Hahella chejuensis KCTC 2396: one gene and its partner. The protein of the gene in region 1 interacts with the protein of each later gene in a pairwise test. Links are inferred from orthologs where the notes say so. Each region holds a gene or a part of one and is shown on either strand. Other genes may lie near its edges.

Region 1 (11,061 bases):
AAGTATAGTGTTCGGCGTCGTATGCACGTGGATCGCCGTGTTTCAGGGGTATGATTCTGTCCCGACTTCGGAAGGCATCAGTTCCGCAACCACCAAAACAGTGGTGTACTCGTCGTTAGCTGTATTGGGATTGGATTTTATTTTGACCGCCGTAATGTTTGGAGATTTTTAATATGCGGATTCGTACGCTGGAGATATCTGTAGGGGCGTTCATTGTCGCCGGCATTGGGGCGTTGTTTTTATTGGCGCTCGAAGTGAGCGGGCTGTCTCTGAGCCCGACGCAGGATACCTATAAATTGTATGCGGAATTTACTGATGTGGGCGGGTTAAGAGTGCGGGGTAAAGTGTCCTTGTCCGGCGTCACGATTGGGCGCGTCAACAGCATCTCTTTGGACCCCAAGTCATCCAAGGCTGTCGTGGAGATGGATATTGATGCGGATGTGAACTATCTAAGCGCGGACAGTGTCGCAGTCATCAGCACTGCCGGTCTCCTGGGAGAGAAGTACATTAATGTCTCCATTGGTGGGGACGAGGAAGCCCTGAAGGACGGAGACTTCTTTTATAGCACGCAGGGTGCGCTGAATTTAGAGAAGCTGATAAGCGATTTTGCAACAAGTCAGTAGATCGCTGTATTTCTGAATTCAGAAAGAAGTTGTGAATTTTGGTTAGTACTGGTCAGTCAAAGAAATAGTTAGGCAATTAACATGATGTTAACAGTGAAGAATATTGGGCGCGTGTTCGCAGTCATGGCGATGGCGGCGTTCGCAGTTGCTGCGCAGGCCAACGCGCAGCAAGACGTTTTTGGCGTGGTGCAGGACAGCACCAAAATGCTGGTTTTCAAACTACAGTCAGAAAAGCAGACTTATTACGATAATCCGCAAAAATTCTACGGCGTGATGGAAGATGCGCTTGAAGATGTGGTTGATTTTGAGCGCATCGCCGCGCGAGTGATGGGACGTTATCGCAGAGAAGCGAGTGATGAGCTTAAAGAGAAGTTTGTTGGGGTATTTAAAAAGAGTTTATTTGATGCTTACGGCAAGGCGCTGGTGGAAAGTGGCGAATTTAAAGTCAACGTATTGACGGCAACCATTAATCCACGGGACGAAGGGCGCGCAAGTGTGGATTTGGAAGTGATTTCTGCGTCTGGCAACAAGTATCCGGTTATCTACTCAATGTACAAAAATCGCGACAGTAAATGGTTGCTGGAGAATGTCATCGTTAATGGCGTGAATATCGGGCTTGCTTTCAAGGATCGCTTCGAGCAGCAGGTTAGCGTGCACAATGGCGATATCACCAAAGTCGTAGATGGCTGGTCCAGTCGGATCGAAGAGGATGAACTGACTGGCGAGGCGAAGTAATGTCGGCGAGATTGACCTGCGCTAAGGATGCGCAATCCAAAGAGATGGCGCTCAGTATTTCGGGGATCGTTGATCTCTCTAATGTGGCTGACTTGTTGGCCGAAGGCGAAAAGGCGGTGCAAGCTGCGGATGCGACCTCCCCACTGCGCATTGATGTCTCTCTCGTCGAAAATGCGCAAAGTGTGCTGATATCATTGCTGCTGCGCCTGGTTGCGGCGGCGGAAGCAAAAGGCCTGAATGTCAGCGTTTCGGGTTTGACCGGTAAAATGTTCGATATTGCGCGGGTTAGCGGAGTAGAGACTGTTTTGCCATTGGCGGATGAGGCAGTCTAGCTAAATAAATATCCCTTCAAAAAAACAATTTGCGGCGGTCGCTGCAAATTGTTTCCAATCCATAACTTGGGCCTGGCTCCTGCTTGGGGTAAAATGCTTCGTTTAGTTCAGCTAACGAATAACGAGGAGTGGGCGCATGCAACCCGAAGCATTGCAAGAAATTTTGCAAGAAAAGCTGTCCGACTGTGAAGTCCGTGTGGAAGGCGATGGCTATCATTATCAGGTTGTTGCCGTCGGCGAACGTTTCGCCGGCCTTTCTCCCGTCAAAAAGCAGCAAACGGTGTACAGCTGCATTCATGATCTGATCGCTGATGGCACAGTGCACGCTGTTTCCATCAAAACCTACACTCCCGATGAGTGGGCCGCCGCGAATAAATAATTCGTTTTCCAACCCAGGTAAGTTTAATGGACAAATTATTGATCGGCGGTAGCAAACCGCTTAATGGGGAGATCCGCATCTCCGGTGCGAAAAACTCCGCATTACCAATTCTTGCTGCAACGCTGTTGGCGGATGAACCCGTCACTATCGGCAACCTGCCGCACCTTAATGACATCACCACCATGATTGAGCTGTTGGGCCGCATGGGCGTAGAGCTGATGATCGACGAAAAAATGTGTGTGGAAGTGCACGCCAATACTATCAAGCATCTGACTGCGCCCTATGAGCTGGTGAAGACCATGCGGGCCTCCATTCTGGTGCTGGGACCGATGCTGGCCCACTTTGGCGAGGCGGAAGTCTCTTTGCCCGGCGGTTGCGCTATCGGAAGCAGGCCTGTTGATCTTCATATTCGCGGCCTTGAAGCCATGGGCGCGGATATTTTAGTCGAAGGCGGCTATATCAAAGCGAAAGTCAATGGCCGCTTGAAAGGCGCGCACATCTACATGGATACCGTGACGGTGACCGGCACGGAGAACCTTTTGATGGCGGCGACGCTGGCGGATGGTAAGACAGTGATTGAGAACGCCGCTCGTGAGCCTGAGGTCATTGATCTTGCCGAATGCCTGATTGCAATGGGCGCGGATATACGTGGTCATGGCTCCTCAACTATCGAAATTAACGGTGTGCCGCGTCTGCATGGTTGCCGCTACAACGTACTGCCGGACCGAGTCGAGACCGGGACTTATTTGGTCGCCGCCGCAGCGACCCGTGGCCGAGTCAGAGTGAAAGACACCCGCGAAGACATTTTGGAAGCGGTTCTGTTGAAACTGGATGAAGCTGGCGCACATATCAGCACTGGTCCGGACTGGATTGAGCTGGATATGAAAGGCGCTAGACCGAAAGCGGTGAGCCTGCGCACAGCTCCTTATCCTGCTTTTCCAACTGACATGCAGGCGCAGTTCGTCGCCATGAACACAGTGGCGGAAGGTACGGGCGCTATTGTTGAAACCGTATTTGAAAACCGCTTCATGCACGTGCAGGAGCTGCGCCGCATGGGCGCGAAGATCAAACTGGAAGGCAACACTGCGATTGTGGAAGGTGTAGAGTCTCTGACCGGCGCGCCAGTTATGGCGACCGATCTGCGAGCTTCCGCCAGTTTGGTTATCGCCGGATTGGTGGCGGAAGGAGATACCCTTGTAGACCGCATTTATCATATTGACCGTGGTTATGAGTGTATTGAAGAAAAAATGCAGTTGTTAGGCGCGAAAATACGTCGGCTGCCGGGCTGAAGCAATTCACCAATATCCGGAATCCTGTAATGAGTGCGATCATCACCATCGCCCTGTCCAAGGGGCGTATCCTGGACGATACATTGCCGCTGTTGGCGGCGGCCGATATTGAGCCGGAAGACGACATCAAGAAGAGCCGTAAACTGATCTTCTCAACCAACCAGCCCAATGTGAGGCTGGTTGTGTTGCGCGCCACAGACGTGCCGACCTATGTGCAGCACGGCGTGGCGGACTTGGGGGTGGCGGGTAAGGATGTGCTGATGGAGCACGGCTATGATGGCCTTTATGAGCCGTTAGACCTCAAAATCGCCACTTGCCGTCTGATGACGGCGGCGATGAAAGGCGCAGCGCCCAAATCCGGGCGTATCAAGGTGGCGACCAAGTTCGTTAATATCGCCAAGCGTTACTATGCCGGCAAAGGAATTCAGGCCGACATTATTAAGTTGTATGGCGGTATGGAGCTGGCGCCGCTTATGGGCCTGGCGGACGAAATTGTGGATATTGTCGATACGGGCAATACCCTGGTGGCCAACGGGTTGGAGCCGCGTGAGAAGATTTGTGACATCAGCTCCAGGCTGATCGCCAACAGCGCCTCAATGAAAATGAAACACGCCAGTTTGCAGCCCATACTCGACAAACTGGCGCAGGCGGTGGGCGCAGAGTGATTTGAAGAGCCCTCGTTTTGAGCAGAGGGTATGTGGGCCAACACTAATGAAGTAGCGGATGAGGCGAACTGCAGATATGCGTGAACTAGATAGCAGTCAGGCGGATTTTAAGTCGCAACTGGAAGCCTTGCTGGCGTTTCAGGAAGACGACAGCGCGGAAGTGAATCGCGTGGTGGAGAACGTGTTGAAAGATGTGCGCGTTCGTGGTGATGAAGCGGTATTAGAGTATACCAACCGCTTTGATCATATGAGCGCGACCTCAATGAGCGCCCTGGAAATCCCGCATCATCGACTGCAGCAGGCTCTCGCCTCTATTGCTCCTGAGTTGAAAAGCGCTTTGGAAAGCGCCGCCGGGCGCATTCGTCGTTATCATGAAAGGCAGGCGCAACCCTCTTGGACCTACCAAGAGGAAGATGGAACTGTCCTGGGGCAAAAGGTTGTTCCCTTAGACCGCGTCGGCATTTATGTCCCGGGCGGCAAGGCTGCTTATCCCTCTTCTGTGCTCATGAACGCGATTCCCGCGAAAGTAGCGGGTGTGGGCTCCATTATCATGACTGTGCCGACGCCTCGTGGCGAAGTGAATGAATTGGTGCTCGCCGCGGCGGCGGTAGCCGGCGTTGATCGGGTGTTCACTGTCGGCGGCGCGCAAGCCGTGGCGGCTTTGGCCTATGGCACTGAGACGGTCCCCAAGGTCGATAAGATTGTCGGCCCAGGCAATATCTACGTGGCTATGGCGAAGCGAATGGTGTTCGGAACTGTTGGCATCGACATGATTGCAGGGCCCTCGGAAATCTGTGTGGTTTGTGATGGGGGAACGGACCCAGATTGGATCGCTATGGACCTGTTCTCGCAGGCGGAGCACGACCAGGATGCTCAGGCGATACTTATCTCACCAGATGAAGCCTGTCTGTCTGCGGTGAAAGCATCCATTGAAAAGCTGCTGCCGGACATGGAGCGCAAAGATATTATTTCAGTTTCTTTAAAAGAGCGGGGCGCCTTTATCAAAGTCGCTGACCTGGATGACGCCATTGACGTGGTTAACCTTATCGCGCCGGAGCACTTGGAGCTTTCGGTTGCTGACCCGGATGCGTTGCTTCCTGGAATCAGGCATGCCGGCGCCGTATTTATGGGGCGTTATACGGCGGAAGCATTGGGGGACTATTGCGCGGGGCCGAACCACGTGTTGCCGACGTCTGGAACCGCACGTTTCTCCAGTCCTTTGGGGGTATATGACTTCCAGAAGCGTTCATCCCTGATCAATTTCTCCAGTCGCGGCGCCTCCGACGCTGGGCGAATTGCTTCTGTGCTCGCGCGTGGAGAAGGGCTGACCGCCCACGCGCGCTCCGCAGAATATCGCATAGTCGAGGAGTAGGCTTATGTCCGTTAAAGACAGAATTCTCCAGTGGGTGCGTCCTGAAGTTCAGGCGCTTTCCGCGTATCACGTTGCGGACGCTTCAGGTCTGATTAAATTGGATGCAATGGAAAACCCCTTCGACTTTCCTGCTGCGTTAAAGGCCGAATTAGGGGTGGATCTGCGCGATGCGGCCATTAACCGCTATCCAGATCCTGATGCTGGCGCGATCAGAACGGCGTTAAGGGAGCTTTATAGCTTGCCTGCTTCTGCGGACATGCTGTTCGGCAACGGCTCTGACGAGATCATTCAGATTCTCGCCATGGCGGTAGCTGGACCCGGACGGACAATACTCTCCGTTGAGCCCAGCTTCGTCATGTATAAGATGATCGCGACATTCATTGGCGCCGAATATGTGGGCGTTCCGTTGAATGACGACTTCCAGATAGACGCTCAGACGACGCTGGACGCGATCAAGCGTCATCAACCCGCACTGGTTTTCATTGCTCAACCTAACAATCCGACAGGCAACCTGTTTGATGATGAAACACTGCGCCAGATTGTTGCGGCCAGCCCTGGGCTGGTGGTGATTGATGAGGCTTACACGGCTTTTACCAACGCAGACTATATGTCTTGGGTCAGCGAATACGATAATGTTGTGGTGATGCGTACTTTCTCAAAAGTCGGGTTGGCGGGGCTGCGTTTTGGTATGTTGTTTGGCGCGCAGGAATGGATTGAGCAACTCAATAAAGTGCGCCTTCCCTACAATATCAATTGCCTGACGCAAAACGCTGTTCTGACCGCCATTCGGCACTTTCCAGAGTTCGTGAAGCAAACGGAAGCGCTGCGGGAGCAGCGTAGCTGGCTGAGCGCCCAGCTTGACGGAGTGGCTGGCGTGACAGTCTATCCAAGCGAGGCGAACTTTATTTTGGTGCGTGTCGACCTGCCGGCCAAGTCTGTTTTCAGCGAAATGAAAAGACGCGGCGTTTTGATTAAGCTGCTGGACGGCGGGCATCCCAAGCTCGCTGGGTGTTTGCGTTTGACGGTTGGAAGCCATGAGGAAAATGAGGCTATGCTGAAAGCGCTGTCAGGGGCTTTGGCGGCGGTGAGGGGATAACCTCAGGTTATTCCCCATCATTGCCTGAGCGCTGTTGCAAGGTGGCGGTTAGATTTATGGTCTGGCCCCGCCTGAACACCGTCAGTTTGATCTGATCCCCAGGCTTGTTGTGTGAAACAAAGTCTCTGGCCTGTTGTGACGTCCTCATTGGCATGTCGTTGATCATCAAAAGCACATCGCCAGCTTCCAATCCGGCTTTACTGCCTGGGCTGTCTGGTTGGACGCCTGTTATCAGTAATCCATTAGTGTCAGTAAGGCCAAAAAAGTCCGCTTCATGACGAGCCAGCTCGTGCATTTCCACCCCCAGATACCCACGAATAACTCGGCCATATAGGATTAAGTCCTGTGCAATCGCCATGGCTGACTGCGCGGGAATGGCGAAGCTAATACCTTGATAGCCGCCAGTGGTGGAGAACACAGCGGTGACGATACCGACCAGTTCGCCTTTGGCGTTGATCAAGGCTCCGCCGGAATTGCCGGGGTTGATGGCTACGTCAGTCTGAATGTAGTTTTCATAGGTGGCCAGGCCCAGGTTTGATCGTCCCAAGCCGCTTATGATGCCCTGTGTCACGGCCTGGCCGACGCCAAACGGGTTGCCGATCGCCAGTACGATGTCCCCCACTCGGGGTTGAGATTGGCTGACCGGGATTGGCTGAAGCCCGTCCTGTTTAGGCTTTAGTACGGCGAGGTCTGCTTCGCTGTCCAGGCCTACAATTTCTGCAGGAGTCTCCCGACCGTCGGACAGCATGATCCTAATCAGCTCTGTGGATTTCACTACATGGTAATTGGTCAGAATATGGCCTTTTTCATCGATAATAACGCCGGAGCCGAGTCTGCTTAGCGTAGGTTCGGGAGGCGTAATATTCTTGGAATAATTCGATAATAGCGGATTGTTCCAAATGGCGTCGGACAGCGCAGGATTGGGTTCTTCGCTATAGATATTGACGACGGAAGGCAGCGTGTGCTCAACGGCGTCGGCGAATGAAGTCAATGCCGGCTGGGGCTGCAATGTTGGATGCTTCATAAAAAAGAGATAGACGCCGGCGGCTGACAAACCAATTGCCACGGCGATTCCATAGGCTGCTAACTGTCTCATTTTTCTCGTTCTTTGGCGGCACTGGCGCGGAATGTTAACATAACTGCAATGACTGAGGAGTACGCCATGACTGATATCTCGACAATAATGACACTGCTGAACAGCTGGTTACAACCGGACCGGATCAGGGACTACTGCCCTAATGGTTTGCAGGTGGAAGGGCGCAAGAACGTTCGCAAAATACTGTGTGGCGTTACTGCCAGCGAGCAATTATTGGACGCTGCGATAGAGCAAGGCGCTGATGCGGTGCTGGTGCACCACGGTTACTTCTGGAAAGGCGAAAGTGCGGCGATTGTCGGTATGAAACGCAGACGTATCGCCAAACTGCTGCAGCACGAGATCAGCTTGATCGCCTACCATCTTCCGCTGGATATTCACCCTGACTACGGCAATAACGCCGCTCTGGCGGCGCACCTGGGCTTTACCGTTGAGGGCAGAGTGAAAGCAGGGGATGTGGAAGGGTTGCTGTGGCGCGGCGCATTACCTCAGCCAATGTTAGTCAGCGACCTGGCTGAACACATTGGTAACCGACTGCAGCGTGCGCCTATGGTTATTTGTGACGACCCCGGCCAAGTAGTCAGCACTGTCGCCTGGTGTACTGGAGGAGCGCAAGGGTTCATTGACCAAGCCGTAAGTTTGGGGGTGGATGTTTACTTAAGCGGCGAAATTTCCGAGCAGACTGTGCATAGCGCGCGTGAGCAGGGAATTGTCTATGTGGCGGCGGGCCATCATGCGACAGAGCGTTATGGAGTGCAGGCTCTAGGTAAGGCGCTGGCGGAAAACGTGGACGTGGAAATTAGCTACTTCGATGGCGATAATCCGGTTTAACCGGACTATCGCACGTGAAGGCTGGGTTAATATTTTTCGCCTTCAGAAGTCGTTTCTGGGGAATTATGTGAGCGGCTCTCGAACCCATAATCCTCCGATAAAGTACCTTTTTCTTTAGGGTCAGCCTTGGGGGCGTAGTCCCGAGGCGGTTCAAAGACCGATTCTTCCTCGACTTTGCTCTTGCCCTCTTTGCGCTTTACGGATAGTGAGGGCGTGGCGGATGACACCAGGGATTTGAATTCACTGTCGCTACACAGGCGTTCGGCGCCGACGGCCAGGTGATTAAATATGTCGCGATAGTTGGCGTTGAGTTTGCCCAGCATTTCCGCCGTACGAGAGAAGTGCTCAGCAACTTCCGCTTGATAGCGGGTGTGTTGATCTTGCAGATGATCGATCTGGCGTTCCAAACGCCGGTTTTTAGCGGTTTCAGAGTGCAACAGCTTGTGCAGCAGAACGCCCAGGCCTAAACCGACCAGAAAAGTTACCGCCGCTATAACAATGGTAGATCCCATAATTCTTTCAACACTTAAATTTGCAAGGAATTGTGAACCGGAGGAGTGAGTTAGTATACCGACAAAAGCGTTTCGATTTCCATTGCCGGCAGGTAGCTTTTGGTCGCACAGGTCCCTCGCAACGACGCCATGTGTGAAGGGATCGGGAATATCCCCTACCCATGTAGTCAATATGTCTAGAAAAAGGCAAAATAAGCGCCCAATTTCGGCCAACTATTAATCAGGCAGACAGGTCCCGCACATGTCAGGCCCTGTCTCCCGCGGCTAGCCGCCGCGCAGGCGTATCCATGCGCCTGATTGTTAACATGCCAATATCATTGCCATGTCAATATAATGAGTTGGCGACTTGAACATCATTTATCAGTGAGGCGAGTCAGGCAGTGACGACTCCTATTGAAAAGTATCGACAAGATCTCGAACGCCAGGATTTTTCCTATGACCCCGCTCAGGAAATGGCGGTTGAAAAACTGCAGGTGTTGTTTGAACGTCTGACAGCGGCGGAAAGCAAACGTCTTCAAGCCAGTCGTATACAGCGCCTGGCGCGGAAAATCGGGCTGACCAAAGCAGATACGACTCCCGAGAAAGGCTTGTACTTCTGGGGCGGCGTTGGGCGTGGCAAAACTTACCTGATGGACACTTTTTATGAGTGTTTACCCTTCAAGCGCAAAATGCGCGTGCACTTTCACCGTTTTATGCAAAGGGTGCATCAGGAGCTGAAGCAGCTTAAAGGGGAAAAGAATCCGCTAGAGATTGTCGCAGATAATTTTAGCCGTGAAGCGCGGGTCATCTGTTTCGATGAGTTCTTTGTCACCGATATTGGCGACGCTATGATCCTGGCCACCTTGCTTGAAGCGTTGTTTGAGCGGGGAGTTTCATTGGTTTGCACATCCAATATTGTGCCTGACGGGCTGTATAAAGACGGCCTGCAACGGCAACGGTTCCTGCCGGCAATCGCGTTGTTGAATCAGCATACGGAAGTGGTGAATGTCGACGGAGGCACGGATTATCGCCTGCGAACGCTACAGCAGGCGGAGCTCTATCATTATCCTTTGGATGAAGAGGCTCAGTTGAGCCTGGCGCAAAGCTATGAACGTTTGGCTGTGGAAGCAGGGGCGCATCAAACCGATATTCTGATTAATGGCCGCAAGCTGAACGCCATACGTCGGGCGGATGACGTTATCTGGTTTGACTTTAAAGAGCTGTGCGATGGTCCCCGCAGTCAGAACGATTACATAGAGCTGGCCCGTGAGTTTCATGCCGTGCTCGTAAGCAACGTCCCAACACTTGAGGCGAATAAAGAAGATCAGGCGCGGAGATTTATTAACTTAGTGGATGAGTTTTATGACCGCCGCGTGAAGGTGATTATTTCCGCCGCCGCTGCAATTAACGAGATATACCAGGGCGAGCGTCTCAGGTTCGAATTTGAAAGAACAGAGAGTCGATTGCTGGAAATGCAATCTCAGGAATACCTGGCTTCTCCGCACCGTCCCTGATTTTCCTCAAATTCTGCAAGGGGCCGTATGCGGCCCCTTTCTACATCACACGAACTGTTTCGGTTTAGACAAGCTCAATGGCGACAGCAGTTGCTTCGCCGCCGCCGATACAGAGCGCCGCTACGCCACGCTTCTTGCCGAGACGCTTCAACGCATGCATCAGGGTAATAATGATTCTCGAGCCGGTTGAGCCAACGGGGTGTCCCTGGGCGCAGGCCCCGCCGAATACATTGACTTTCTCTCCGTCCAAGCCCAGCTCTTGAATCGCAAGCATTGTCACCATGGCGAAAGCTTCATTGATTTCAAACAGATCGACTTCGTCCTTAGACCAGCCCGCTTTCTGTAGTACTTTTTGAATGGCGCCGATAGGCGCGATGGTGAACTCTGAGGGCGCCTGGGAGTGCGTGCTGTGAGCGACGATTCTGGCGAAAGGCTTCGCGCCGCGCCGGTCAGCCTCCTCACGACTCATTAAAACCATAGCGGAAGCGCCGTCGGAGATGGAGCTGGAGTTAGCTGCGGTGATGGAGCCATCTTTTTGGAATGCGGGTCTCAGCGTGGGGATCTTTTCAAGATTGGCTGCGCCTGGCTGCTCGTCATGCTCTACTAAGACATCTCCCTTACGCGTCGACACTGTGACAGGA
Region 2 (11,196 bases), 3.7 Mb from region 1 along the record:
TGGAAATGGGAGCGGATGATTATATGTGCAAGCCGGTGCGCCCACGGGTGTTGCTGGCGAGAATCCGCGCGTTGTTGCGCAGGGTGAAGGAGCAAGGCGAGGCGGCCGCAGAGTCGCCGATCGCCGAACAGTCCGGAGACGGTCCGGTGCGTCTGGTATTCAACAACCTGGTGATCGACCGCTCTATGCGCGAAGCCTGGTTGGAAGATCAGAGCATAGACTTGACCAGCGCGGAATTCGATTTATTGTGGTTGCTGGCCAGCAGCGCCGGCAGGGTGCTCAGCCGGGAAGAGATTTTCACCGCACTGCGCGGTATTGAATATGATGGGCAGGATCGCTCCATCGATGTCAGAGTTTCCCGCATCCGACCCAAGATCGGGGACGATCCGGTGCATCCCAGACGAATCAAAACGGTGCGCAGCAAAGGATACCTCTTCGTCAAAGAAGCCTAACGGACAACAGGGCTCACTGTGAATAACGTTTTTCTGCGCGTATACAGTGGCGTAGCGTTATCGTTGCTCGTATATGCAGTTATAGCACTGGGCCTTTTTCATTCCATTAACGCCGTGCGTTACCTGCAGTACCGAGAGCAACGCGTGGCGCCGCTGTTTAACTGGGTTATTGAGCAGCCGGAAGAGCGGCTGGAATTCCTCAAATCCATCACCACCGCCGACCTGACATTTGATTTACTGGCCCCAGCTGAGTTTGAGTTCAGCAGGTTGGAGAGGGAGCGCCTGGCTTATGGCCAAACTATCGTGCTCTCCAATAATGCTGGCATACACGCCTTCGCCCAAGCGGGCCCGGATAAAATGTTGGGCGCTTACTTCGCTGACCTGCCATTGGAAAGCGCCCTCTGGGCGGCGCGTTTGATATCTCTGCAGACCCGGGCCGTAGCCAAAGAGTCGCGTGACGATACGCTGCTGGAGTTGGGCAAGACCTTTAACCTGTCAGCGAGCCTAGTTCCTCTGAGCGTGATTGCAGAGTGGCCCGCCAATATTCAGGGACGCTTTCTGAAAGAGGGGTGGACCTCACTGCCGTCTCAGGGGCGCAAAGGCGATGCGCTGGCCGTGTCGTTCGATAAACAGTTTATTTTACAAATCGACCCTGTGCCGACATTCAATCCTTGGGCCTGGCCGGTGTTGACGACGCTGATTGTCGCCGGGCTGGTATGTATCGGCGCTACACTTTATCTGCTGTTGGAAAAACTTGAGCGTCGTTTACGTAAACTGGAGTCTGTCGCCAGTCGAATTGCCCGGGGTGAGTTGGATGCGAGAGTGGATGACAACCGCTTTGACGCTGTTGGACGCCTGGGAACGGTATTCAATCGTATGGCGGAGCATATTCAGCGGTTAGTGGCGGTGCAGCGCGAAATGATTCATGCGGTATCGCACGAATTGCGTACGCCGGTCGCCCGCATTCGTTTTGGCGTGCAAATGATTGAAGACAGCACGGAAGATCAGTTCCTGCACAAACAGCTGTCAGGGATCGACTCAGATATACAGGAACTCAACGAGCTGATCGACGAAATTCTCACCTACGCTCGCCTGGAGCAGGGGGGGCCTATCCTGGACTTTCAGGAAGCCAATGTTAAAGATATCGTCAATCAGGTGGTGGGAGAACAGAGCTCGGTTAAACCAAACCTGGAAATCAGCGCTGAATTCGTACGAGGTTCAGATCGCTGGAAGGTCTCCGAGGTTGAGCCCCGTTATATCCATCGCTCAGTGCAGAATTTAGTGGGCAATGCGACTCGCTACGCTAAGTCCAAAGTGGTGGTGCATTGCAACTTCGGTCAGGAAACCTGTCGTATTGATGTTGAAGACGATGGTCCGGGCATTCCTGAGTCGGATTGGGAGCGCGTGTTTACAGCGTTCGCCAGACTCGACGATAGCCGCACTCGTAGCTCTGGCGGATACGGCTTGGGTCTTTCCATCGTTCGTCGAATTCTCTATTGGCATGGCGGACAAGCCTTCGTCGGCCGCAGCGAAAACCTTGGCGGCGCCAAGTTCAGTCTGGTCTGGCCCCGTAAGCAAGGGGCATAAAAAAAGCGCAGCTTGAGCTGCGCTTTTTAGTCTACATCGCTTCCCTTACTTGCTGATCACTTTCAGATTGTCGATGTACATGCTGGTGGAAGGCTGCGCGCCAATCACATGCAGACGCAGCTGAGAGATGGTCCCATTTGGAGACAGGTTCAACTCACCGCTGATGTTCTGCCACTGTGAGGTGGCGATTTCCTGGCCGCCCAGTTTCTTCCAGTGACCACCGGAATTATCAACGTAGTAGACCCACAGCTCCGCCTTATCGGATGAGCGACGGCTGCTAGCCAGGTAAACGTCAGCGCTGACCTGGTAAGGCTTACCGGCTTCCAGCAGACCATGTGCGTTGAGTCCAGGGCCAGAATACCAGCGATAACGATTGCTGCTCAGCAGGCTGTACTTGCCGGAGGCTGCAGTGTCGCTCAGGTAGAGTCTGGTTCCGAAATAGTTGCTCCAGCCGCGAGTTCCATTCTCAAAGCCTTCATTGATGATCTCTTTGCCGCCGGGTTCGTTAGTGTCGCCGCCGTTGTCGTCGCCATCGTCACCGTCGCGGTTGAGAGGAACGATTTTGACTTCGTCAACCAACATGTCTACGCCAGCGCTGGCGCCATAAATCAGCATGCCTACGTCGCGTATGGTTCCTTTTGCGTCCAGAGTGAAAGTGCGCTCATACTTGGACATTTCGCTGTTGGTGAAAGAAGCGCGGGAGAGGTACTGATAGTGTGTGCCGCTGTCGTCGGAAACTTTGAATACGACGCGCATATTCTCACGGCTGCCATTTTCACCCAGACCAAGCTTGGCGGTTAACTTATATTCCACACCTGCTTTCAGTTTGCCAGTCAGTTTCTGGTAAGCGCCAGCGTAATAGGCTGAGCGATTGGTGATTTCCAGAATATAGTCACGGCCGCAGTCTTTCTTAAAGTAGGCCTGTCCCAGGTCGCCTGCGTTGCTGTAGCTGGTCCAGCTGGACAGCTCATTGAAGTCGCCGTCTTCCACCAGGTTGTCGTTCAACTCTGGTTTGCTGCATACGGTGGTGTCGTCGCCGTTATCTCCGTCATCGCCGCCGTCATCTCCACCATTGTCATCGCCGCCGTTATCATCGCCATCTCCACCGTCGTCGATCTTCGTTGGGAAGAAAGCGGCGATCTGGTCGCCAATCTTACGCAGGTTTTGCGCCGCATCGGCGCCGTTGCTCTGTCCGGCGCTGACGCCGCAAGCCTGACCTTCGCATTTATTGATGTCAGGGTTGGAGATCATCTGCAGCTGGTTACGGGTGTTGTAGGCCTGTGGGTAGGCCATGATGGTGCTGAACGAACCGTACACGCCGTGGCCGCGGGCCCATGACCAGATGCCGCCTTGCGAGTTTTGAACATAGGAGTGGCCAAGGCTCATGTTATGGCCGAGTTCGTGTGTGAAAGTGCTGTATCCGCAATCTACGCCGACTAAGCTGAAACCTGCTGAAGCGGCATTGCTGTAAAGCTGCCCTGAGCTGGCGTTGCCAGGTGGAACATAACCGATACCGCACACATAGCCGCCATTCATGGGCTCGCGCAGGTTGATCAGGGTAACCAGGTCAGCGCCGTACTTCTGACGCAGAGAGGCGACGGTGCTATTGCGGCTGAAGGAATCCAGGTTGGAACTGTTTACATAAACATAGTTTGAGTTGATCTTTTCCGCGCCGACGAGGCGCAGACGCATATCAACATTACTGTTCTGGTAGGCTTGGTTACTGTACTCGATGTAAGACGCAATGCGAGCGTTGATATCGCGACCGTTGGAGGTCTGTGTCGCTTGGTCAATGTACAGAACCAGTACGTCTACGGTGTTCTCCGCGTGCGCGGAGCCGGCTCCGACGCTGGCGGCGAACATAAGGGCGGCGGCTTTACTAAAATTCATTATAGTTTTCCTTTTTTCATTTATATTTTATGAGTTGCTTTGAGGCTGTTCGGGCGTTGGCATATCCAGAGGAGGAATCGGCACGCCGTCTTCAGTTGGAGTGATTCGGCTGTTTATTTCGCCTTCGTCGGTGAGGGTGACCTGTCCTGTGTCGTTATTAATGACAGCGGAATAAGTGCCGGTGCGGGTGGCTATGACAACATGCGTGTCCATTTCTCCGCGGGTGATAATGACGTTGTCTGTCGGTGAGCCGCCAACCAGCGGGCCTTTCCAGACTTCTATCGTGTCCAGCTGATTGTGAGTGGAAGTGATTTCCGCAAGCAGCGATTCATTTCTTTGCGGGATGGGCAGTTCCAACTGCCTTCCCACGCGCAGCTTATCCAGCGCTTCCATATTGGCGTGCATCCTTTTGGCGGGGATGCCGTTTACAACAATATCTTCTGCATCACCAGGAGCGCTCCACATAGACATGACTTCGTTGGAGTCGTTAGCGTCCAACTCATCATTCACAGGTTCGGGTGGAGGTCCGTCAGCGGAAAAGTCCGCATCAGCCTGCGTCGCTGTATTAGCGGGCGGCTGTGACGACGTGGTCTGAGACTGGGCGTCAAGCGGCGCCGGAGGATTGAATGCGGCGTTAGCGGGGGCCGCGCCTCCAGGTTGAGCTTCATTGGAAGCGGCTGGCGTGTCGGGGCTTGGCTTGGGGCCGTCGGAATATCGAAGTATTCCCACGACCGACGCCAAGGCGACCAGACCGGCTGCGCCCAGGATCATTGGCTTCTTCATTTGCGTTCCTTTCTGACTGTGTTTGGAATAGAACAGTTAACATTCCGCTCACATTCATCCATAAACGAGCGATCTTACCGGGCGGTCCGAAAATTTAGCCAAATGCCGTCAATGCCTCAATCGTGCAAATGGGCATTGGACTTATGGCTTACTTTTGTCTGTCCACTTGGTCAGGTTTTTGGGGGGGGTAAATATTGGAGGTTTGGAGGGAGTGGATTTAGATGGTGTGGAAATAAGGAGTTAGGCCTTTTTGCTTACCATTTGTTACATAAGGCGACACTTCTCTAACAGACATGGAGGCGGGAGAAATTCATAATTCGTTTCGTAAGGGATGACTCTTTGAGGTTGTAGTTCTATCGAACTTTCCTTGTTTCATTGTGGGGCTATCTTAGCCCCTCTTTTTTTGCCCGCCTTTCAGACTTCAGACTTCAGACTTCAGACTTCAGACTTCAGACTTCAGACTTCAGACTTCAGACTTCAGACTTCAGACTTCAGACTTCAGACTTCAGACTTCAGACTTCAGACTTCAGACTTCAGACTTCAGACTTCAGACTTCAGTGCGCCTTTATTTTTTAAATGCGATTAAATGCTCCGCCTTCAGGCGAATGGCGACTTCCGCATTAATGGGAAAGTCCTGGTGGCTGGGCGTCAATGCTTCCAGCTTACGTCCTGAGCTGAGCAGGAGTCGATAGAGGGTGGAGGAGCCGGCGAATATCTTGTCGATAATCTTGGCTTTTTGAGGGGATGTGTCGTCGAATACCAAGTCGTCAGGACGGATCAATACCTCCACGGCCTGTTGCGGATTCCAAGGATATGCCCTGTTGCCGCGAATAACCCCAAGCTCTGTTTCAACGCTGTCGTGGGTGGTTAGCACGCCGGGTAATAAGGCTCCGCGACCAATAAAGTTGGCGACAAAGCGGTTGGCGGGTTCATGGTACAGGTTATAGGGCGTATCCCATTGCTGTAAGCCGCCGCCGTGCAAAATGCCAACGTGATCGGCCATAGCAAAGGCTTCATTCTGGTCGTGGGTAACCAAAATTGCGGTAATGCCCCGCTTTTTAAGTATCTCCCTGACGTCCAGGCTAAGGCGAGAACGAAGTTCTGCATCAAGATTGGAGAAAGGTTCATCCATTAACAGCAACACCGGATCTGGAGCGAGCGCGCGCGCCAAGGCGACGCGTTGCTGTTGGCCTCCAGATAATTGGTGTGGGTAAGCGTTGGCGTAAGCTGTCATGCCGGTAAGCTCCAGCATGTCTTTCAGCTTGGCGTCCGCTTCTGTCGCGCTGCGATTGTGCAGTCCAAACTTGATATTCGCCGCGACGCTTAAGTGAGGAAAGAGCGCATAATCCTGGAAGACCATGCCGACTTGGCGTTTCTCTGTCGGCAGCGTAGCAGATGGTGTAGAAACGGGCGCGCCGTTTACTCTCACTTCTCCTGCAAAGACGGGCTGAAAGCCCGCCAGTACACGAAGAACAGTCGTCTTTCCACAGCCGCTAGGGCCCAGCAAACTGACTATCTCGCCTTTGTTCAGCTGAAAAGACAGGTGAGATACGACTGTCTGGCCGCCATAACCGCAGCTAAGGTCTTTTGCCTCCAGCAAAGGCGCGCTCGCCATCATCTTAAACCTGTTTGCCGTACAGCAGGAATTCCATGAGGGCCTTCTGCGCATGCAGGCGGTTCTCCGCTTCATCCCAAACTACGGAGCGCTGATCATCCAGCATGTCCGTACTGATTTCCTCGCCTCTGTGGGCGGGCAAACAGTGCATAAACAACGCGTCAGGCGCAGCTTTGTTCATAAGTTCAGGCGAAACCTGGAAAGCAGCGAAAGCCTTTTCCCGCTCAGCCTGCTCTTGCTCTTGCCCCATAGAGGCCCATACGTCGGTCACAACCAAATGAGCGCCTGCGACGGCGTCAGATGGAGTGCGGAATATCTTCACCCGGTCCGCGTTTTGCTCCACCAGCGACTGCATTGGCTCATAACCCTCGGGGCAAGCGACCGCCAGCTCAAACCCGAATTGGCGCGCAGCGTTGATGTATGAGTTGCACATATTGTTGCCGTCGCCAATCCAGGCTACTTTCTTGCCTCGGATAGTGCCTCGATGTTCGACATAGGTTTGTATGTCGGCGAGAAGCTGGCAGGGGTGGTAGTCGTCAGTCAGCGCATTAATGACCGGCGCAGAAGAATACTTGGCGAAGAGTTCAAGCTTGCTGTGTTCAAATGTGCGGATCATGATGATGTCCACCATGCGCGACAGGACTCGGGCGCTGTCCTCAATGGGTTCCCCGCGTCCCAGCTGTGTATCGCGGGGGGAGAGAAATATGGCTGAGCCGCCTAATTGCGCCGCTCCCGCCTCAAAAGATACGCGAGTGCGGGTGGAGGACTTTTCGAAAATCATACCCAGAACCTGGCCTTGCATCGGCGTATGGGCCTGCTTGCTTCTGTGCTTGGCTTTCAGCTGGATAGCTCGCTCAATCAGGTACTCCAGTTCGGTCGGGGAAAAGTCACACAATGTCAGAAAATGTCTGATGCTCATGGTGCGTTACTCGCCATTTCAGTAGGTTAAAGTCAAATATAGAAGGAATGAAAGACGACTGCCGCCGTCTTCAGTATGCACGGCTATAAACCTACCTTGGTTTTTTTCGATCGTCCGCAGCGTAAAGCTTGATCAGTCGCACCAGCGTCGTCACTAGATGTTCAGCTTCTACGTCCGTCATGGTTAATGCCGGCAGCAGCCGGATAACGCGATCAGACGTCACATTAATTAGCAGTCCCACTGTTTGCGCCAGGGGTACCAGCTCGGGGCAGGGTTCGGTCATTTCTATGCCGATCATTAAACCCTTGCCGCGAATATCCTTGATATACTCGGCTCCACTGAACTCTTGCTTTAACTTGCTCAGAATCTGTTCGCCAAGAGAGCGGGCTCTTTCTGTCAGATTATTGCTTTGAATCGTTTTGATGACCGCCATTGCTGCGGCGCAAGCTAATGGGTTGCCGCCGAATGTAGAGCCGTGCGAGCCAGGGTGAAACACCTCGGAGGCGACGCCTTTCGCCAAGCAGGCTCCGATAGGGACACCGTTGCCCAGGCCTTTGGCGGTGGTCACCACGTCGGGAGCGATGCCGTAGTCCTGATAGGCGAAATAAGCGCCAGTGCGGCCATTTCCGGTTTGCACTTCATCTAGCATCAGTAGCCAGCCTTTGGCGTCACACAGTTTTCTAACTGCGTGAAGGTACTCCACAGGTGCGATATTTACGCCGCCTTCACCTTGGATAGGCTCCATCAGCACTGCCACGACATTGTTGTTGGCGCGTGCGATATTCTCCAGGGTTTTCATATCATTGTATGGCGCGCGTACAAATCCAGACACCAGGGGCTCAAACCCGGCCTGGACCTTGCGGTTGCCTGTGGCGCTTAATGTGGCGAGGGTGCGGCCGTGGAAAGAGTGCTCCATAACAATGATTGAAGGAGACTCAATACCTTTCTTTTTACCATATAGGCGGGCCAGTTTGATTGCGGCCTCGTTAGCTTCGGCGCCGGAGTTGCAAAAGAAAACACTGTCCATACCGGCGACTTGACATAACAGGTCGCCCAGCTGTTGCTGTAGAGGAACCTGATAAAGATTGGAGCAGTGCAAAAGCTTCTTGGATTGGTTGCAAACCGCTTCAGATACGGCGGGGTGTGCATGTCCCAGCCCACATACGGCGATGCCGGTTACAGAGTCAAAATAGCGGTTGCCTTGAGTATCGTATAACCAGCAACCTTCTCCATGCGTAAAGGCGATGGGCAGTCTGCCATAAGTATTCATCAGGGTTGGACCGGCCATTTTCTTCGTCCTCTTATATACAACCTTAAACTCTATATATGGTTGAAAACCCTATATAACGCAAAAAGGCAGCCCCGGCTGCCTGTTCCAACAGCTATAGTATAGATAATTGTTACACATGGCAACGAAGCCCAGGGAGGCCCTGATCTGGCTCAAATTTCCTGGCTAAGAAGCGACTAATTGCCCCTGAAGAAGCGTCTCTTTTCGCGTATACTTCCGTTCCAGAAAGGGCGAAGCGCCTAATTTGCAGCGCATTAGGTCGTTGTCTGATTAAATCATCATCGCCAGCGCTTAAAAACATAGTAAAATAGTCAACCAATCACTCAATGACTGTTATTAAAGGTTAGGTTTATGGATGTCATCGAAGTTATCAAAGAGCAATTAACCAGTAATCCCATCATTCTTTTTATGAAGGGAACGCCGAATGCTCCTCAGTGCGGGTTCTCTGCTCGTACAGTTCAGGCATTGATGGCCTGCGGTGAAAAATTTGCTTATGTAAATATTCTGGAGCACCCGGAAATTCGCGAAGCGTTGAAAACCTACTCTAATTGGCCAACATATCCTCAGCTGTATATTAAAGGTGAGCTGGTTGGCGGGTGTGATATCGTCGCTGAGTTATATGAGTCCGGTGAGCTACAGGGAATGGTGAAGGGCGCTGCTGTCGCGGAATAACCATTTCGAGTATGCGATTTGGGTCTGTCGCTTTGTCTAGCTGGCGGGGGCGTAAAGTATCTGCACCAGATAACTGTAACCAAATACGCTATCTGAAGGAGGGGGGCGTTGATAGGGGTTGGCGGCGTATGCGCTGCGAATCGCTGCAGCGTCCAGCTTCTCATCTCCGCTACTTCTCTCAACTTCCGCTTTTACTAGCATGCCTGTCTCTTGAAACTGCAACTTGAGCACGACCGTGCGGGCTTCTGTAAGGTCGCTATATTCATATTGATTGTTGTACAGACGATTTTGCGCCAAGTGGCGAACAAGGTAGGGCCAGAAGGTCGAATGTGTTGACGGCTGGCTTCTCAGTAGCTCCAGAATAGACGCGTCCATCTCATACGCTTCGCTTTCCGGCCTGTTGGGCTTTTTGTCGGCGGACTCCGACTCGCCTTTAAACAGGTTGCTTACCCAGTTCAGGTTGGTGCGATTTGCATTCAGGCGAGGTATTCCCGAAAAAGTATCTTGTTGCGAGCCCTTCCACGGGAGTGTGTCGTCAACAATATCCTTTGGCGCCTCGGTTTGCGCAGGCATACTTTGAGTTTGTTGAGTTCCAGGAGTGCTAACCGTCCGGGCGTTGAGAGTGATTGTGATTGTTGGATTTTCTTTCTGTGGAAGCTGAATGGAAAAGAGCAGGAACAGTATGCCTGCGTGAGCAAGGATAGATAAGAAAATGGCGTTGGCGGCGCATCCACCGTTAAATTCACTGTCAGGCATAAAACACATGGGGCTTGAGGTCTGTAGCGAATTTAACTTATTTCCTAAGGCGGTAGAAATGAGTTTGCGTCAGTTATGTGAAGCGGGTAGTCCTATTCCGCTTCACGCAGCTTTACCTGACATCTTTCGCAGGTTGCCGATAACGGCATTCATCGCTCTGTCGAATAGAAGGCCTTCTTCCAGCGCTTTGATGCGTCCTTTGCGTAACTCATGCGCCAATTCGCCTCGGGTTTTCTCGACGACCTTCAAGCCTAAGCGATTAACGAATATGTAGGTATCGGAATCCTCAATTTTTGTGGACAGCTTGCATCTGAAGCGGGTTCCATTAACGAGTGAGAACTCAATCCAAGCTCCGCACTCCATTTCATCTATTTTGGTCAGATATTCCGCCAGCGCAGCGTCTTCGTACTCGCTCTGCCGTTCTACGGCTGTCTTTATAGCAGGGGTGAGTTTTTGCTCTATGACTGCTGCGACAGGAGCCGGTGGCTTAGGCGCATCGTTTTGCGCGCTGGTTATAGATTGTTGCTTGAAGGTTTCTGTCAGCGCCTTCTTCAGCTCTCCCAGCATGTGTTCAAGCTTGGCGGAGTTGTAGGATACTTCCTTCAAGCCGGCTTTGAGGTTTTTGAGTAACTGAGGAACCACCTTGACCCAGCGCTGTCTGGCTTCAACTTCGGCATGTGGTTGTAGGCACCATGTTAATTCGTCCACAACTTTGGTGCACTGATTCAGACGATGTTCCGTGTCCTCTTTTAAGTAAGCCAGGAACATGACGCGGCTCCATCCGCCACGGAGTAGTTCAACGGCTACTGGCGGGAGGGGTTGTGCGGCGATTTTCTCACTGAGAATCTGTTCCACAACCTGATGGGCCTTGTGGGACTTGACGCGGCCTATTTCCGCTTCTTTAGTTCGCTGCTCAACCAGTTTCGCCTTACGCTCTTCGCGACTCAAATATTGAGAGAACTCTTGATATATCTCTTCGAAGAGTTCACTTTCGCCGTTGAACTCTTCAAGGATGCGCTGAACGGCGCGATGAATTTGCTCGTAGAGCTTGTCGCGTTTTTTCTCTGATGCGTCACTCCAGCCTATACCTGCTTTCGCCAGAGCGTTTAGCAGCTTGCGGGCAGGGTGAGATGGTTTGCTGAAGAAACTTTTATCTCGGATCGCCACCTTTAGAATAGGAATTTGCAGGCGGCTAATCAGCACCTGAATCGGAGCCGACAGATTGTAATCATCA

What was found.
Region 2: the proteins of HCH_RS23840 (region 1) and grxD interact in binary tests that used the Escherichia coli proteins (3 or more experiments, as listed by UniProt). The link is inferred for Hahella chejuensis KCTC 2396 from one-to-one orthologs.

What each region holds. Positions count from the first base shown.
Region 1 is NC_007645.1:5,443,190-5,454,250, reverse strand. Bases 725-3,447 are described here. They hold HCH_RS23840 (BolA family protein), read left to right. Parts: upstream 725-1,826; coding sequence 1,827-2,069; downstream 2,070-3,447. Other genes in these bases: hisG (ATP phosphoribosyltransferase), read left to right, coding at 3,388-3,447; murA (UDP-N-acetylglucosamine 1-carboxyvinyltransferase), read left to right, coding at 2,096-3,358; HCH_RS23845 (STAS domain-containing protein), read left to right, coding at 1,358-1,690; HCH_RS23850 (MlaC/ttg2D family ABC transporter substrate-binding protein), read left to right, coding at 725-1,358. In the rest of the region: lipid asymmetry maintenance ABC transporter permease subunit MlaE, read left to right, coding at 1-172; outer membrane lipid asymmetry maintenance protein MlaD, read left to right, coding at 174-623; more of HCH_RS23850, read left to right, coding at 705-724; more of hisG, read left to right, coding at 3,448-4,023; hisD (histidinol dehydrogenase), read left to right, coding at 4,100-5,395; hisC (histidinol-phosphate transaminase), read left to right, coding at 5,400-6,491; HCH_RS23815 (S1C family serine protease), read right to left, coding at 6,499-7,587; HCH_RS23810 (Nif3-like dinuclear metal center hexameric protein), read left to right, coding at 7,654-8,415; HCH_RS23805 (YhcB family protein), read right to left, coding at 8,442-8,927; cell division protein ZapE, read left to right, coding at 9,308-10,420; HCH_RS23795 (thiolase family protein), read right to left, coding at 10,485-11,061. UniProt on the Escherichia coli protein: Involved in cell resistance against acid stress.
Region 2 is NC_007645.1:1,779,848-1,791,043, forward strand. Bases 7,688-10,545 are described here. They hold grxD (Grx4 family monothiol glutaredoxin), read left to right. Parts: upstream 7,688-8,885; coding sequence 8,886-9,206; downstream 9,207-10,545. Other genes in these bases: HCH_RS07985 (aspartate aminotransferase family protein), read right to left, coding at 7,688-8,534; HCH_RS07995 (TonB C-terminal domain-containing protein), read right to left, coding at 9,243-9,962; HCH_RS08000 (DUF1631 domain-containing protein), read right to left, coding at 10,065-10,545. In the rest of the region: HCH_RS07955 (response regulator), read left to right, coding at 1-452; HCH_RS07960 (ATP-binding protein), read left to right, coding at 471-2,039; HCH_RS07965 (carbohydrate binding domain-containing protein), read right to left, coding at 2,085-3,929; HCH_RS07970 (hypothetical protein), read right to left, coding at 3,957-4,712; HCH_RS07975 (ABC transporter ATP-binding protein), read right to left, coding at 5,278-6,330; argF (ornithine carbamoyltransferase), read right to left, coding at 6,332-7,246; more of HCH_RS07985, read right to left, coding at 7,338-7,687; more of HCH_RS08000, read right to left, coding at 10,546-11,196. UniProt on the Escherichia coli protein: Monothiol glutaredoxin involved in the biogenesis of iron-sulfur clusters.